4 regions of the Kitasatospora sp. NPDC059722 genome follow, and region 4 is predicted to be linked to each of the others. Evidence: riboswitches for the same ligand, from Rfam matches in the RefSeq annotation. Region 4 holds a riboswitch; each other region holds the start of a gene.
What was found. Region 4 has a riboswitch for cobalamin ahead of ACFV4F_RS23365 (FecCD family ABC transporter permease). Riboswitches for the same ligand answer to the same signal wherever they lie in the genome.

Region 1: linked by a shared signal. The riboswitch ahead of ACFV4F_RS02225 (HoxN/HupN/NixA family nickel/cobalt transporter) and the one ahead of ACFV4F_RS23365 (FecCD family ABC transporter permease) in region 4 are both predicted to bind cobalamin.
Region 2: linked by a shared signal. The riboswitch ahead of ACFV4F_RS27235 (cobalamin biosynthesis protein) and the one ahead of ACFV4F_RS23365 (FecCD family ABC transporter permease) in region 4 are both predicted to bind cobalamin.
Region 3: linked by a shared signal. The riboswitch ahead of ACFV4F_RS30560 (CbtB-domain containing protein) and the one ahead of ACFV4F_RS23365 (FecCD family ABC transporter permease) in region 4 are both predicted to bind cobalamin.

Annotation. Positions count from the first base shown of each region.
Region 1 is NZ_JBHWGD010000002.1:208,067-212,267, forward strand. It holds gene rpmB (50S ribosomal protein L28) at 1-119, opposite strand, end outside; gene rpmG (50S ribosomal protein L33) at 254-418, shown strand; gene ACFV4F_RS02220 (type B 50S ribosomal protein L31) at 515-766, shown strand; gene ACFV4F_RS02225 (HoxN/HupN/NixA family nickel/cobalt transporter) at 863-1,972, opposite strand; cobalamin riboswitch at 2,005-2,197, opposite strand; gene ACFV4F_RS02230 (ArsR/SmtB family transcription factor) at 2,280-2,663, shown strand; gene ACFV4F_RS02235 (hypothetical protein) at 2,717-4,201, shown strand, end outside.
Region 2 is NZ_JBHWGD010000048.1:35,279-39,479, reverse strand. It holds gene ACFV4F_RS27240 (cobyric acid synthase) at 1-692, opposite strand, end outside; gene ACFV4F_RS27235 (cobalamin biosynthesis protein) at 689-1,651, opposite strand; cobalamin riboswitch at 1,753-1,897, opposite strand; gene ACFV4F_RS27230 (helix-turn-helix domain-containing protein) at 2,149-2,844, shown strand; gene ACFV4F_RS27225 (alpha/beta hydrolase family protein) at 2,984-4,072, shown strand.
Region 3 is NZ_JBHWGD010000060.1:11,716-15,916, reverse strand. It holds gene ACFV4F_RS30570 (IucA/IucC family C-terminal-domain containing protein) at 1-577, opposite strand, end outside; gene ACFV4F_RS30565 (CbtA family protein) at 728-1,600, opposite strand; gene ACFV4F_RS30560 (CbtB-domain containing protein) at 1,627-1,845, opposite strand; cobalamin riboswitch at 1,884-2,006, opposite strand; gene ACFV4F_RS30555 (beta-L-arabinofuranosidase domain-containing protein) at 2,683-4,201, opposite strand, start outside.
Region 4 is NZ_JBHWGD010000037.1:67,956-72,156, reverse strand. It holds gene ACFV4F_RS23385 (amino acid ABC transporter ATP-binding protein) at 1-543, shown strand, start outside; gene ACFV4F_RS23380 (CGNR zinc finger domain-containing protein) at 668-1,267, shown strand; gene sodX (nickel-type superoxide dismutase maturation protease) at 1,293-1,730, opposite strand; gene sodN (superoxide dismutase, Ni) at 1,916-2,311, shown strand; cobalamin riboswitch at 2,424-2,562, shown strand; gene ACFV4F_RS23365 (FecCD family ABC transporter permease) at 2,658-3,716, shown strand; gene ACFV4F_RS23360 (ABC transporter ATP-binding protein) at 3,716-4,201, shown strand, end outside.

The DNA.
Region 1 (4,201 bases), on a different contig from region 4:
AGCCAGTAGCGCTTGCGCTGGATGTTGGGGTCGAAGCGCCGCGGGGTGCGGCGGTGCGAGTGCGAGATCGCGTTGCCGAAGCCCGGCCGGCGGCCGGTGAGCTGGCAGTGGGCGGACATGGGGGCTCCCAAAACGGTCCGGGAATGGGCGGGACGGAGGTCACGTTACACCAGATGAAAATGACATCCATTTCGGTGTACGGTTCCAGCCCGGCCCCGAACCGCCGCACCACCCGACCCCTCCGGAGGACCTCATGGCCCGCAGCGAACTGCGCCCCGTCATCAAGCTCCGCTCCACCGCCGGCACCGGCTACACCTACGTGACCCGCAAGAACCGCCGGAACGACCCGGACCGGATGGTGCTGCGCAAGTACGACCCGGTCGCGCGCGAGCACGTCGACTTCCGCGAAGAGCGCTGACCGAAGAGCGCCGGAACGAAGAACGTCGGAACGAAGAACGTCGGAACGAAGAACGTCGAACGAAGAGCGCTGATCCCCCGCCGAGGAGGCACCCCCATGAAGCCCGGAATCCACCCCGCCTACCGGCCCGTCGTCTTCCGCGACAAGGTCGGCGGCCTCTCCTTCCTCACCCGCTCGACGGTCACCAGCGACCGCACGGTCGAGTGGGAGGACGGCAACACCTATCCCGTCATCGACGTCGAGATCTCCTCGGCGAGCCACCCCTTCTACACCGGCCAGTCCCGCGTGCTCGACACCGCGGGCCGCGTCGAGCGCTTCCGCCAGCGCTACGGCGACCGGCACAGCTGACCCGGCGCAGCCGGCCCGGAACGCGCGCGACGGCGCCTCCCCACGGTGGGGAGGCGCCGTCGCGGCAGGCGTGCGGCAGGCGTGCGGCAGGCGTGCTCAGGAGCGTTCGGCGCCCCAGCGCTTCTCGACCCCGGCCAGCTTCCAGTACGCGATCGCCGCGGCCCAGACGACGACGAACAGCCCGGCGATCGCGTAGCCGACGTTGTCGAGCGAGATGTCCGCGATCCAGCCGGTGACCGGATCGGTCAGGTCCAGCTTCTCGTGCAGCACGCCGACCAGCTCGATCGTGCCGATGATGAACGCCACCGCGATCGACAGACCGGTGATCGTCAGGTTGTAGTACACCTTGCGCACCGGGTTGGAGAACGCCCACTGGTACGCGAAGTTCATGAACGTCCCGTCCAGCGTGTCGAACAGGCTCATCCCCGCCGCGAACAGCAGCGGCAGGCAGACGATCGCGTACCAGGGCAGCCCGGCGGCCGCGCCCGAGCCGGCCATCACCATCAGGGTCACCTCGGTCGCGGTGTCGAAGCCGAGGCCGAGCACCATGCCCACCGGGAACATCTGGCCGGGCCGGGTGATCGAGCGGGTCGCCCGGTTCAGCACCCGGGCCATGAAGCCGCGCGAGTTCAGGTGCTGCTCCAGCTCGGCCTCGTCGTACTGCCCGGCGCGCATCGCCCGGAACACCTTCAGGATGCCGAGCAGCGCCGCCAGGTTGAGCGCGCCGATCAGGTAGAGGAACGCGCCTGAGGCCGTCGTGCCGACCATGCCGAGCCACTGGTGGGTGGTCGACTCGTCGTCCATCAGCGTGTTCGCCAGCTGCGCGCCGCCCGCGACCAGGGCGGCCATGACGACCACCATCGACGAGTGCCCGAGGGCGAACCAGAAGCCCACCGAGACCGGCCGCTTGCCGTCGGCCATCAGCTTGCGGGTGGTGTTGTCGATCACCGCGATGTGGTCGGCGTCGAACGCGTGCCGCATGCCGAGCGTGTACGCCGTGATGCCGAGGCCCACCCCGAAGACCTGGGTGCCGACGGCGTAGTTGTGCGGCGCCACCAGGAAGACGAGGGTCCCGAACGCCACGACGTGCATGGCCAGGATCACCCCCATCAGCCCGGCGGTGCGGACGGTGTCCTCTCTCCTCCACCGGAAGGTGGGCAGCACGGCGGGCGCGGCCTCGGGGGCGGCGGTTTCGGGCAGGGTCATCTTCGGATCACGCTCCAGCACCTCGTGGAAAGACGTTCGTGAGATGCCGTGGCCGGTCTCCTGGCTGACGGGGCTCCCGTACCCGCCTTCCCAGGCGCGCGAAGCGCCCAGTGGCGTCTGGGTACGGGCGGACTCCCCCGATCACAGTGGCGAGGGCCGCTCCGGACTGGGACCCCTGAGGGTCCGTCACCGGTCTTCCCGAGCACCACGGCGGGGAACACCGTAGGGGTCCCGGGCCGACCCTTGCAAGGCTGCGCACCTACGCAGGTGTCCAGGATCACAGGTCGTGAGCTGCCAGAATGTCCGCATGCATCTCGTACCGGCCGACCGCGCGGGCCACCGCACCATCGACGGACACCGGGTCTGCGAGGCCATCGCCGCGATCGGCGACGCCGCGCACGTCCGCTCGTGGTCCGAGCGGTTCTCCCTGCTCGCCGACCCCGGGCGGCTCGCGATCCTGCTCGCCCTGCACCGCGCCGGACCGCTCGCCGTCACCGACCTCGCCGTCGCCACCGGCATGCGCGACCCGGCCGTCTCACAGGCCCTGCGGCTGCTGCGGACGGCCGGCGTGGTCACCGGGGACAAGGACGGACGCGTCGTGCGCTACCGGCTCGTCGACGAGAGCATGCGCCCCCTCCTCGACGAGTGCGCCGCGGCCGACCACGAGGAGCCAGCCGCCGCGGCGGGCTGACCTCCCGGGCCTGAATCACCGCGGGGAGCCGACCCGATGAGTACGATCATGGCGTGCCGACCCACCCCCACGCCTGGCCCGCCGACCGCTGGAACACCCGGCCGGTCAGGGCGCGCGTGCTGGCGGTCGCCCGCACCCTCACCTCCGCCACCCGGGTCCTCGACGTCCTCACCCTCCTGAACCGCGACGGCATCGAGCGCTACGCCACCGTCAACCCCGGCTCCGCCTTCGCCGACGGCCTCGACGACTACCTGCGCGGCCTGCCCGGCATCACCCTGCTGGACTGGGAGGACGCCGTCCGGCACCGCTTCGACCTGGCCGTCGCCTGCGCCGTCCACTCCTCGATGCACCGCCTCGACGCCCGGCTCGTCGTCCTCCCGCACGGCGCCGGCTACAACCGCCTGGTGACCGAGTCCACCGGCGACACCGTCAGCGCAGCCGGCCTCTCCCGCAACGAACTCACCCACCACGGCCGGGTCTTCGTCGACGTCCTCGGCCTCTCCCACCCGGAACAGCTCGACCGGCTGCGGGTCTCCTGCCCCGAGGCACTGGACGTCGCCCAGGTCGTCGGCGACCCGTGCTTCGACCGCATGCTCCGCAGCCTGCGTCTGCGCGACTCCTACCGGGCCGCCCTCGGCGCCGTCGACGGCCGGCGGCTCGTCGTCGTCAACTCCACCTGGAGCGAGCACTCGTTATTCGGCCGCCGCCCCGACCTGCCCCGACGCCTCGTCCGCCGGCTCCCCGCCGACGAGTACGCGGTCGCCGTCGTCCTCCACCCCAACATCTGGAACCGGCACGACCCCGAGGCCCTGCTCGACGACGCCCGGCGGATGGGCCTGCGCCTCGTCCCGCCCCACCAGGGCTGGCAGGCCGCCCTCGTCGCCGCCGACTGCCTGATCGGCGACCACGGCTCGGTGTCCGTCTACGGCGCCGCCCTGGAACGCCCCACCCTGCTCGTCGCCACCGGCGCCGCCGAACTCGACCCGCACTCCCCCAGCCACGCCTTCGGCCAGGCCGCCCCGGCGCTCGACCCGGACGGCGACCTCGCCGCCCAGCTCGAACAGGCCCTGCAGAAGCAGGACCCGGCCGCCCTGCGCCCGATCACCGACCGCTCCCTCGCCCGCCGCGGCCGCTCCGCCGAGGTGCTGCGCCCGCTGCTCTACTCCTTCCTGGACGGACTGGACGAACCGGACGACGAACCGCTCCTGCCGCCCTACCCCAAGCCGGTCCCCCGCCCCGGCACCCCCGAAGGCCCGACGGCCTACGACGTCGAGGCCGCGAGCGAGGGCACCGAGGTCAGCCTGCGGCGCTACCCCTTCGACCCCGGCGACCACACCCCGCGCGGCTTCCACGCCCTCACCGACGAACACCCGGGCGACGCCCTGCGCTACACCGCCGAGGTCCTCGCCCGGACCGAGACGCGCGCCGAACTCCCCGCCGGACGCTGGCTCGCCGACACCGCCGCCGCGCTCCCCGGCCTCGCCGTCGCGGTGGCCGCCCTCGGCCCGGCCCGCCACCTCGTCCGGCTGCGCACCGGC
Region 2 (4,201 bases), on a different contig from region 4:
CACAGCCCCGGCAGCAACGGCAGCGTGCCGAGCACCGGACGGCCGGTCAGGCCGTGCAGCATCTCCAGGCCGGGCGCCAGCAGCCGGGCGTCCCCGCGGAACTTGTTGACGAACCAGCCGGCCACGTGCCGCTGGTCCTCCTCGGACAGCAGCGCCAGCGTCCCGTACATCGCCGCGAACACGCCGCCCCGGTCGATGTCGCCGACCACCACGACGGGCAGCCGGGCGGCCGTCGCCAGGCCCATGTTGGCGATGTCCCGGTCGCGCAGGTTGATCTCGGCGGGCGAGCCCGCGCCCTCGCACACCACCACGTCGTACCGGCGGCGCAGGTCCGCCAGGCACTCCAGGGCGCGCTCCAGCAGGACGGGCTTGCGCTCGCGGTAGTCCAGCGCGCCCACCTCGGCGACCGGTCTGCCGAGCAGCACCACCTGGCTGCGGCCGTCCGCGCCGGGCTTGAGCAGCACCGGGTTCATCGCCGCCTCCGGCTCCACCCGGGCGGCCTGGGCCTGCATCGCCTGGGCCCGGCCGATCTCGGCGCCGTCGGCCGTCACGAACGAGTTCAGCGACATGTTCTGCGCCTTGAACGGCGCCACCCGGACGCCCCGGCGGGCCAGCCACCGGCAGATGCCCGCCGTGACGACGCTCTTGCCCGCGTCCGAGGTCGTCCCCGCGACCAGCAGCGCGTTGGTCATGCCCTTCCCCTCCTCAGCAGCGATCGCAGCAGGACGTGCCCCGCGACCGTCGTACCCAGCGCCAGCGCGCCCACCCGCCGCGACAGCGCGCAGGCCCGCTCGATGTCGTCCACCGTCACCGGCCGCAGCTCCGCGCCCAGCACCGGCCGGTGCTCGACGCGCTCGCCGTACTGCAGCGTGCCGCCCAGCCGCACGCCCACGGCGCCCGCGAACGCCGACTCGGCCTGCCCCGCGTTCGGGCTCGGATGCGCCGAACCGTCCCGCCGCCACACCCGCCAGGCCGTCCGCGGCTGCGGCGCGGCGGCCACCGTCAGCAGCGCCGTCAGCCGGGCGCCCGGCCAGCCCGCCACGTCGTCCAGCCGGGCCGAGGCCCAGCCGAACCGGGCGTGGCGCGGCGAGCGGTGACCCACCATCGCGTCCAGCGTGTTGACGGCGCGGAAGGCCAGCAGACCGGGCGTGCCGGCGAGGGCGCCCCAGGCCAGCGCGTTCACGACGGCGTCCGCGGTGTTCTCGGCCACCGACTCCACGACGGCGCGGGCGATCTGCTGCCCGTCCAGCGCGCTCGGGTCGCGCCCGCACAGGTGCGGCAGCCGCTCCCGGGCGGCGGGCAGGTCGCCCGCGGCCAGCGCCCGGCCGATCGTGCGCGCCTCCCGGGTCAGCGAGGTGCCGCCGAGCACCGTCCAGGTCGCGGCGGCGGCCAGCGCGGCCCGCCCCAGCGGCCGGCGGCCGGCCGTCCGCTCCAGCGCCACCGCGCCCGCCGCGACGGCGCCCACGCAGAGCGCCGTGTACGCGGCCCCGGTGGCCCGGTCGTCGCGCCACATCCGGCGCTCCAGGCGGGTCGCCGCACCGCCGAAGACGGCCACCGGGTGGCCGCGGCGCGGATCGGCGTAGCGGGCGTCCGCCAGGTAGCCCGCGACGGCGCCGACCGCGAAGGCGGCGGCGCGGGTCAGCGGGCGCACGACGGAGGGGGACAGGGGAGGGCTCGGCGGGTCGGGGCAGCCTGCATCGCGTGCGAGTCCTCACTCAGGGTCCGCGCCCTGGATCGACGTACCGGGGGCGAGAGTCTCCTGGCTTCCGGGTCGAACGCACCCCCGGAGCCTTCCAGCAGCACGTCAGCGAAGACTGACGGTCCGCCGTGGCGTCGTTCCGGCCGTGCTCCCCGGTGACAGTGGCGGGACCGCGCCGGACTCGCACCGGCTTCCTCTGCATGCCTCCGTTTGGCCCTGGGATCCCATCACGCGGCCGAACCGGGAGTCAACCGAGGTCACGGAGGGGTTGGTCACACGCGGGAGGCCCGGCGCGTGCCCCCGAACGCCCCCGTCACTACCTCCGAGTACTGCCGCCGCAGGGGCATGACATCCTGTGCGATCCTCCAGCGGTCCGCGCGCGCCCTCCCCGGCGCTTCGTGCGTTCGGCGGCTGGGGGCCCGTTCGTACCGGCCCTAGCGTTCGTTCACATGCGACGAAGACAGCCTCCGCCCGCCCTGCCCCCGGTGCCGTTCTCGCCCGCCGCGGCCCGCGCCCACCGCGCCGGGCTCGGCCTGACCCCCGAACAGGTCGCCGGCGGCATGGCCGCGCACGGCGTCCGGCTGCTGCCCACGCACGTCATCGCCTGGGAGAGCGGCGAGCTGCGCCCCACCGAGGAGGAGTTCATCGCCCTCGCCCGCGCCCTGTGGTGCCCGCCCGCGCAGCTCATGGGCACCCGCCCGGCCCGCCTGCGCGACCACCGCGTGGCCCGCGAACTGAGCCAGGACACCGCCGCCCGTCGCATCGGCGTCGCCCTGCGCGTCTACCAGGAGGCCGAACTCACCGGGACGTGGGACGGCGACGAGGAGCGGACGCACGCGCTCGCCCAGGTGCTCGGACTGCGGCTCACCGAACTCGTCGAGGTGACCGGCCGCGGCGCCGAGCTCGACCAGCGGCTGCGCAGGTGCGTGGACGGCCGCTGGCAGCCCCACCTGCGGGCGGTCGCGCGGCTCGTGCCGGTCCACGAGGACGACCTCGCGACCGTCCTGACGGCCCTGCACCAGGAGCACCAGGTGTCCTCCCCGCACTGGGGCGCCGCGACGCCCACCCTGCCCCCGCGCGACCGGCCCCTGGCCCCGCGCTTCTGGGAACTCCTCGGCCGCCTCCACACGGAGATCCCGGTCTGACCCCACCTCCACCCCGTCCCCGGCTCCCGCGTCCCTCGTACAGCCCATCCCACTGGCCCCCGCTCCCACCCGCCAGTGAACTTGTCCCCAGCAGACTCACAGAGCGGGGAGCGATATGCGTTGGGGAACCGCAGCCGCCGTGGCGGCAGCCGCCGTCGGCACCGGGGTCGCCGTGCTGGTCGTCGGCCGGCGGGCGTCCGAGCGGCTCGTGCGGCCGGAGACCGTCGTGCTCGAGTCCGGCCCCGTCCTGGTGCAGAGCCTCGCCGCCGGCCGGATCACCTTCAACCGGACGCCCGCGGCCCTCCACCCCGGCCGCTGGGCGCTGGAGTGGGACGGCGACGGCCACGCCGTCGTCGACGACATCCTGCACAGCGACGAACAGGGCGTCACCCGCCGCCTGGTCCGCGCCGACCGGGGCACCCTGACGCCCGGCACCGAGGTCCGCTTCACCCCGCGCGTGCACCTCGGCGACCCGACGACCTCCCTCGGCCTCCCGTTCACCGAGACCGCCGTCGCCGGCGAGCTGGGCGCGATGCCCGCCTGGCGCCTGGACGGCAAGCGCGGCACCTGGGTGGTCCTCGTGCACGGCCCCGGCGCCGACCGCGCCCAGACGCTCCCCGTGCTGCCCGTCCTCCAGCGCCTGGCGCTGCCCGCCCTCGCCGTCACCTACCGCGGCGACCAGGGCGCCCCCGCCTCGCCGGACGGGCTCGGCCACTTCGGCGAGACCGAGTGGCGCGACGTGGAGTCGGCCGTGCGGCTCGCCCTCGACAGCGGCGCCGGCCGGGTGATCCTCTACGGCTGGTCGGTGGGCGCCACGATGTGCCTGCACGCCGCGGCCCGTTCGGCCTGGGCGGGGGCGATCGCCGGGATCGTCCTGGACTCGCCGGTGCTCGACCTGCCCGCCACCGCCCGCCGCGACGCGGTCCGGGCCGGCTACTCCAGGCCGGTCGCCGAGCTCGGCGCGCTGGCCGCGGAGGGCCGCACCGGGGTCGACCTGGCCGACTTCGCGCGCCTCGCCGAGGGGGCCGACCTGCGCGTGCCGACCCTCGTCCTGCACAGCCCGGACGACCCGATCGCGCCGTTCCGCGCCGCCCGGCACCTCGCCACGGCCCGTCCCGACGTCGTCAGCCTCCGGGCCTTCCCGGGCGCGGACCACACCGCCCTCTGGAACTCCGACCCCGCGCACTACTCGGAACTCCTCCGGCGCTGGCTCACCCCCCTCCTCTGATCCGGACCGGCTGCCGTTAATCCGGGGCATTCCGGCCGGTCATTCCCCGGTCCGGCCCCCGCTTCCTCCGTTCTTGCAATTCCCCCCACCCGTCATCGCGCGCCACCCGGGCACCGGAAGCCGATTCCG
Region 3 (4,201 bases), on a different contig from region 4:
GTGCCTGCCCGGCCAGTTCCGGGGTGGACCGGGCGATGGCCGCGGCGGCACCGTTGACCGCCGACGCGACGTTGCCCCACAGGATCCGCGGCGACACCGAGAACGCGGCGACCGCCTGGACCAGCTCACGGACCGGACCGTCGAGCACCTCTGCGGCCAGCCGGACGGCGAGCTCGGCCGGACCGGTCACGTGCTCCGGCTCGCGGCACGGCAGCGACAGCGGGAACAGGCCGCCGAGCGCGGGCTGCCAGCCCGTCTCCCGCAGACCGTACGCGAGCAGCGCCCCGTCGAGGACGGCGACGCCGAATGCCGGTGAGACGAAGCGGGCGACGAGGCCGAGATGGGTCACCGAGGCGGCCACCCGCTCCTCGACCGCGTCGGGCGACTGCCCGCCCGCCGCCGCGAGGTAACCGCGGACGGAGGTCACCCGCTCCCCCAACACGGCCGGTTGGTCCAGGAGTTCGACCATCGGACGCCAGGGCTGGACGAGCGGGCCGGCCGGGTGGGTGTCGAAGGCGAAGAACGGCGCGCTGGGCGGCGGGCGCCCGCGGGGGGGCGCCGCCCCGCCGCAACCCACCGCGACCGCACCGGCCCCACCCCCCGCCGCGCGCCCCGCGCCCGCCCCCCCGGGGCGCCCGCCGGGCCCCGCGGGGGGGGTGGCCCCGCCCAACCCCCCCCCCCGCCCCGCCCCCGCGGGGGCCGGCCCCCCCCCTCGGTGGGGTCTGCGTCATACCGCGCCGACCGGCTCGGGACCGGCCGTGGCCGGTGCCGTCGCGGCCGCGGTGCGGGCGTCGAGCAGGCGCTCGGCCATCGGTCCGAAGACCAGGCCGACCGTGGCCCACAGCAGGAGCTGTGCGGCCACCGAGTAGAAGCGGAAGCTGAACAGGGTGTCGGCCGGGAAGCCCGGGTAGACGATGGCGCCCTTGTCGTCGGTCAGCGGCAGCGGCGTCTCGGTCGCGTGGTGGCCGTACTGCTGAACGTTGTCGGCGAGTTCACCGAGGGAGGGGAGCACCGCCATGACGATGCCGATCGCCACGACGTAGGCGCCGGCGGCGAGCAGGGTCGCGTTCCAGTTGCCGAAGCGGGCCTGCAGGCGCTTGCCGAGCCAGACCGCCAGGACGAGGAAGAGGACGGAACAGGCGACCATGGCCAGGTAGAGGTTTCCGCGGTCACGGATGGTCTCGGCGTGGCCGATGGCCGGCGGGTTGGCCGGGTACTTGACGAACGGCACGAAGTACATGCCGAGGAAGCCGCCCAGCGCCACCAGCATCGCCAGGGTGCGCGGGCGCAGCTTGCCGGTCCGGCCCAGGCACACGCTGTACGCCACTGCGAACAGCGCGCCCATGGCCGTGCCGAACAGGATCATGCCGACGCCGATGCCGATGTTGGCCTGGATCGTGCGGCTGAAGATGTCCGGACCGCCCATGTCCATCGGCAGCCCGGCGGCCTTGTCCAGCAGGCCCTGCGCGTCGTCGCGTCCGCTCTCGTACTCGATCGCCGCGTTGATCTGCGGTTCGGCGAAGATCCGCGCGAAGACGAAGGCGAGCAGGCCGGCCACTGCGCCGGCGATGACGCCGCGCAGGATGAGTCTCTTTTCCATGTCGGGTTGTTCGCCGCTTCCGCTGGTCAGTGGCAGGGGAAGCCGAGGAAGTGCCGCGAGTCGTGGACGAACTCGTGGATGTGCATGTCCTTGCCGAGCACGGAATAGGCGCCCTGGTCGACGCCGATGAAGTAGTAGACGACCAGCGCGAGGATCGCGGTGACGGCCAGCCAGGCGACGGCCTTGGTCGCCGGCACGACGACCGGGACGGGCAGGGCTGAGGGTCCGGGCATACTGGTGCTCACGGTTGAGCCTCCTTCAGGGGATCGTGCGTCCCGCTATCGATGGGGCGGATCGTGATGGCACCGTGTCTGACTCGCGAGCCGCCCGAGGACGCCCCGCTCACAGTGGCGCGACCGTGCTGGAGTTCCACCAGCTTCCCTGCGCCATCACTAACGCTCGTAGAGTAGGGGCGCGCCAGGGGGCCGTCAATCGTCCCGGGCCCCGCCGCAGGTCGAGCGTGCGGAAGATCACGTTCCATCGGCCTGGCACGGGCCGGACAATTCGCGAACGTCGCAAAACCGCAGGTGGCAGCCACAGGCGGTGGTCCGCAGGCGACCGGTCCTTGCGGCATCCGGCAGAATCACGGCGTGCCGCAGATCATCGGCATCGGTGCAGGCGACCCGGACCACGCCACCCTCCAGGCGGTCAAGACCTTCGCCTGGACCGACGTCTTCTCCTCCTCGACAAGAACGAGCATCGCCAGGACCTCATGCGGCTGCGCCGACGGACGGCCGAGGGCGAAAGACCGGTGGCGGGCGCCCCTCGGTAAAGGAGAGCCTCCCCCGATGCGTCAATACGCACCGGTGTCACCGAGTTGTCGACCGAACAAGCTCCGCGCCCGTGACCCTCGAAGGGGATGCAGCATTGATCCGGTCGTGACGTACGCATCGTTTGACGCCGCGACAGCCGGTGAACTCACCGCGATGTGTGACCTTGCCCCGGTCTCCGAGTGCGGAGAGGAGCGCACGTGGCGCTGACCCGTGACGAGCGCGAGCGGTTCCTGGCGGAGCCGCCCGGCTCGGACCGTAGCCACGGTCTTGGTGCAGGCTGAGCTGAGACCCGGCGGCCCCGACGCCGGATCAGATGAACCGCCACAGGTGGTCGCTGGTGCCGGAGTCGTCCCAGAGCACGGCCTGCGCTCCCAAGGCGGTGGAGGCACCGGAGACACCGAGGACGCGGCCGCTGTTGGCGCACTGGATCCTGAAGGTGTCCCCACCTCCGTGGCGCAGGCGCCACCGGTGGTCGGTGGCGCCGTTGTCGGCCCACTGGACGATCCTCGCGCCGTTGGCGGTGCCGCCGTTCTCCACGGCGAGGACTTTGCCGCTGTTGGAGTTGCGCAGGCGCAGGTGGCCGCCGGTGTCGAGGGCGGCCGTCCAGAGGTGGTCGGCGGTGCCGTTGTCGTCCCACTGGATGACGAGGCCGCCGTCGGCGGTGGACATGTCCTTCACTCCGAGGACCCGCCCGCTGGCGACGTTCTGGATCCGCCTGGCACCGACGGGGGCGAACTGCCACTGGCCGGCGGCGGCACCGCTGCCGGACAGCTGTACGGCTGCGGTGCCCTGGACGGTGGAGCCGCCGGCGATGCCGAGCAGCTTGCCGGTGTGGACGTTCTGGAGCTCGTGGTAGCCGTTGCCGGCGTCGACGACGGTCCACCGGTGGTCGGCGGTGCCCGTGTCGGCCCACTGGAGGATCGGGGCGTTGTCGGCGGTGGACATGTCCTTCACGCCGAGGACCTTGCCGCTGTTGACGTTGCGCAGCCGCAGTGCGGTGCCGTCGACGACGAGGGCCCAGTTGTGGTCGGCGGTGCCGGTGTCGGGCCACTGCAGGGCGAGGCCGCCGTCGGCGCTGGACATGTTCTGGATGCCGAGGACGAGTCCGCTGGCCGCGTTGACCAGACGGAAGCCCGCGCCGTCGGTCCGCCAGTAGACGGTGTAGTTGAAGCCCTGGGCGTCGTGGAACGGGCCGAGGCCGACCGTCGCTCCGTCGGCGGTGGCCGTGAAGGCGAGGGCGGTGCTGCTGGTCCGGGTGATCGTGGTGGCGTCCAGGGCCGGGAGGGCGGACAGCGCGGTGCTGCCGTAGTTGCCGGCCAGGACGGCGGGGCCGTAGGTGATCGCCGCGACACCGGGGCTGTCGTTGGCGGCCTGGAGGGCCACCCGCATGGGGAGCTTCACGGTGACGGTGTCGCCGGAGACCCAGTTCCGGGTGAGGGTGGCGTACGTGCCCGGGGTGGCCGCGACGCTCTGCGCGACGCCGTTGACGCTGACACTGGCACCCGAGGTCCACCCGGGGATGCGGACGCGCATGGACCACGTCCCGCCGACACTGCCGGTGACCTTGAGCGTCGTGGTGTCCTCGGCCGGGAACGCGGTGGTCTGGGTGACCGTGATGCCCCGCTCGGTCCAGTCCAGGACGGACGGGAGGAACAGGTTCACCGTGAGGGTGGTGCCCTCGTGGAAGTAGATGGAGTCCATCAGCTTGGTGTTGGACTCGACACCCGTTCCCTGGCAGCACCAGAACGTGCCGTAGTCGGTGCTCCAGGTGCCGCCGCCCCAGGCCGGGCCCTTGCCCCGGCGGCCGCCCGGGTCGAGGGAGCTGAAG
Region 4 (4,201 bases):
GGCGACCGGCTCCACGAGCTGAAGGAGAGCGAGGTCGCGCAGAAGCGCCGGGACATCGGCATGGTGTTCCAGCACTTCAACCTGTTCCCGCACATGACCGCGCTCGAGAACGTCATGGAGGCGCCGGTCCAGGTCAAGGGCGAGTCCAAGGCCGAGGCGCGCGAGCGCGGCATGGCCCTGCTGGAGCGGGTCGGCCTGTCCGACAAGGCGAAGAGCTACCCGTCGCAGCTGTCCGGCGGCCAGCAGCAGCGCGTCGCGATCGCCCGCGCGCTGGCCATGAAGCCCAAGCTGATGCTCTTCGACGAGCCCACCTCGGCGCTCGACCCGGAGCTCGTCGGCGAGGTGCTGGACGTCATGCGCGGCCTCGCCGAGGAGGGGATGACGATGATCGTCGTCACCCACGAGATGGGCTTCGCGCGCGAGGTCGGCGACGCGCTGGTGTTCATGGACGGCGGCGTGGTCGTCGAGTCCGGCAACCCCCGCGACGTCCTCACCAACCCGCAGCACGAGCGCACCCGGTCCTTCCTCTCGAAGGTCCTCTGAGCGTGCGCTGAGCGAGCAACCCTTGGCGCCCGGCAGGCCGATCCTGCCGGGCGCCGCCGTTTTCCCGATCCGGGTAATAGGCTGGACGCAATCAGCCCGTTACCGAACCACTGGAAGGACCGCCGTGGAGCTCGCCTCCTACGCCGATCTCGCCGTTCGGCTGGTGAACACCGAGGAACCCGAGCGCGGCACCGACACGCTGACCTCGGTGGACGCCGTGCGCGCCCTGTTCTCCGAGTCCTCTCGCGCCGCCGCCCTGGCCGACGAGTCCGACCTGCCCCGCCTGCGGGCGGTGCGGACCAGGCTGCGCGGGGTCTTCGAGGCCGCCGCCGAGGGCGACGAGGTACGTGGCGTCGACCTGCTGAACAGCCTGCTCATGGAGTACCCCGTCAGCCCGCTGGTCTCCGGCCACGACTACCTCGACGACGCCGGCCGGCCGCGCTGGCACCTGCACCTCGCCGACAACTCGCCCACCGCCACCGCGCACTTCAGCGCCGTCGCGTGCATGGGCCTGGCCGTCCACCTCACCGAGCTCGGCGCCGACCGGCTCGGGATCTGCCAGGCCGCGCCGTGCCGCAACGCCTACCTCGACACCTCCACCAACCGCTCCCGGCGCTACTGCTCCGACCGCTGCGCCACGCGCGCCAACGTCGCGGCCTACCGGGCCCGCAAGCGCCAGGAGGCCCAGGACGCGGCGCTCGGGCCGCAGCAGTTGCAGGCCTAGACGCGCATCCGCCAGTGCCGTGACACTAGAGCTCGGCGTCCACCCAGACGCCGAGGCGGCGGGCCAGCCCCGGGACCCGGACCAGCCCGGGGGTCAGCAGCAGTCGCTCCAGCCGGCGGCCGGGCGCCAGCCAGGCCGGGCGCGGGCGCAGCCGCAGCAGCACCCGGCCGAGCACGAGCTCGTCCGGAACGGCGCCGTAGCTGCGGCTGTCGCTGTCGACCGGCCGGTTGTCGGAGAGCAGCCACCAGCCCTTCGCCCGGCGCTCGGCCGCCCGCTTGACCACCAGCAGGTCCTGCTGGAACGGGTGCCGGAAGAGCACGACCGCGCCCGGGCGGATCCGCGCGCCGTACCGGACCAGCAACTGGTCGCCCTCGCGCAGGGTCGGGACCATCGACGGTCCCGCCACGTCGACCAGCCCGAACGGCACCGTGCCCGCCCGTGCGCCGTCCCCCGGTTGCGTCATCCGCGCCACCACTCCTCCTCCCGGCCGCCGCGTCCCAGTGTGCCGTACGGACCGTCACCTGTCCGATGTCCGGATTACCCCGGTTCCGGATCGGCCTTTTGCCCTAGGCCCACCGCCCGATCGCGAAACCGGGAGGCCGGAAGGGTAGTCTCGGGCGCGGGAAGACGATCTAAGGAAGGACTCCCATGTTCTCTCGTCTGTTTGCACCGCGCGCCACCGCCCACGCCCACTGCGACCTGCCCTGCGGTGTGTACGACCCGGCGCAGGCCCGGATCGAGGCCGAGTCGGTCAAGGCCACCCAGGAGAAGTACCAGGCCAACGAGGACCCGCACTTCCGCGCCCGCGCCATCATCATCAAGGAGCAGCGCGCCGAGGCCGTCAAGCACCACATCTCGGTGCTGTGGAGCGACTACTTCAAGGCCCCGCACTTCGAGAAGTACCCGCAGCTGCACCAGCTGATCAACGACACCCTGAAGGCCGCCTCGGCCACCAAGGCGTCCACGGACCCGGCCACCGGCCAGGCCCTGCTGGACCTGATCGCCGAGGTCGACAAGATCTTCTGGGAGACCAAGCAGGCCTGAGCCTGACGCGTCGCCACGTCGAGAGCCCCCGCCCGGACCACCGGGCGGGGGCTTTCGCGCGTCCGGGCCGTGCGTTCACGTCCGTTCATCTCCGTACACATACCTGTAAGGACTGCATTACCGTATTGGCTGTTATGCTGCCAAGGCGTCCGAGGGAGAAGTCCGGTGTGAATCCGGCGCTGACCCGCAACGGTGAGCACGCCCCCGGGGCCGTGCCAGCCCGATCGCCCCCGGCCGCTGAACTCCCGACAACTCGCCGAGGACTGCGAGGGGATGGCGCCCGGGCCCGCACCCGGCCGGCGCCGGCCCCGGCACACCCACGGCCCGAGGCAAGGCGCCCGAACAGATCGTGAGAAGGCCACCGGACTCCCGCCGCATACCCGCCGCGCCCCTCGCCGTCGGCCTGGCCACCGCCCTGCTGCTCTCCCTCGTGTGCGGCGTGGCCCTCGGCTCCGCCGGACTCGGCTGGACGCGCGTCCTGCGGCTGCTCGGCGCCGGACTGACGAGCGGTCGGCTGGAGGCCGAGGAGGCCGCCGCGTACGCGATCGTCTGGGAGATCCGGCTGCCGCGCACCGTCCTGGCCGCCGTGGTCGGCGCCGGGCTCGCCGCCACCGGGGTCGCCGTGCAGGCCCTCGTGCGCAACGCCCTCGCCGACCCGTTCGTCCTCGGCGTCTCCTCCGGCGCCGCCGTCGGCGCCAACGCCGTCCTGCTACTCGGCGCCTTCGCCTCGCTCGGCGTGTGGGCGATCTCCGCCTCCGCGTTCGGCTCCGCGCTGATCGCCATGGTGCTGGTGTACCTGGCCGCGCGCACCGCCTTCGGACTCACCCCACTGCGCCTCGTGCTCACCGGCACCGCCCTCTCGTACGGCTTCTCCGCGCTGACGGCGCTCATGGTCTTCGCCGCCGCCCGCGGCGAGGCCGCCCGCGACGCCATGATGTGGCTGCTCGGCAGCCTCGGCGGCGCGACCTGGGGCTCGGTGCCGATCGCCGCCGCCACCGTGCTGGCCGGACTCGCCCACCTCGCTTGCGCCGCGGGGCGGCTGGACGCGCTGGCCATGGGCGACGAGACCGCCGCCTCGCTCGGCGTCGACCCCGACCGGCTGCGCCGCGAGCTGTTCGTGGTGACCGCCGCCGTCACCGGCACGGTCGTCGCCGTCAGCGGGGCGATCGGATTCGTCGGGCTGATGGTCCCGCACCTCGCGCGGATGCTGGTCGGCGCCGGGCACCGCCGGGTGCTGCTGGTCGCGCCGCTCGCCGGGGCGCTGCTGCTGGTCTGGGTGGACATCGTCTCGCGCACCCTGCTCGCCCCGGCCGAACTGCCCGTCGGGGTGGTCACCGCGGTGCTCGGGGTGCCCTGTTTCCTGCTGCTGATGCGTCGTCGCGGCCACGCGCTCGGAGGCCGCTGATGGACCTCGCCCTCGACTCCGTCTCGGTGGAGCTGGCCGGCACCCAGCTCGTCCACGACATCGCCCTGAAGGCCTCCGCCGGGCAGGTGGTGGGGCTCGTCGGGCCCAACGGCAGCGGGAAGTCGACGCTGCTGCGCTGCGTCTACCGGGCCCTGCGGCCCGCCGCCGGGGCCGTCCTGGTGGGCGGCGACGACCTGCACGCGCTCGCCCCGCGCGAGGCCGCCCGGCGGGTGGCCGCGCTGCCGCAGGAGCACTCCGCCGAGTTCGACTTCACGGTGGCCGAGGTGGTCGCCATGGGCCGGCTGCCGCACCGGCGGGGCTTCGGCGGACCGTCGGACGGCGACCTCGGGCGCTGCGCGGAGGCGCTGCGCCGGGTCGGCGCCGGGCACCTCGCCGAGCGCGGCTTCCTGGGCCTGTCGGGCGGCGAGAAGCAGCGCGTGCTGATCGCCCGCGCGCTCGTCCAGGAGCCGCGCCTGCTGGTGCTG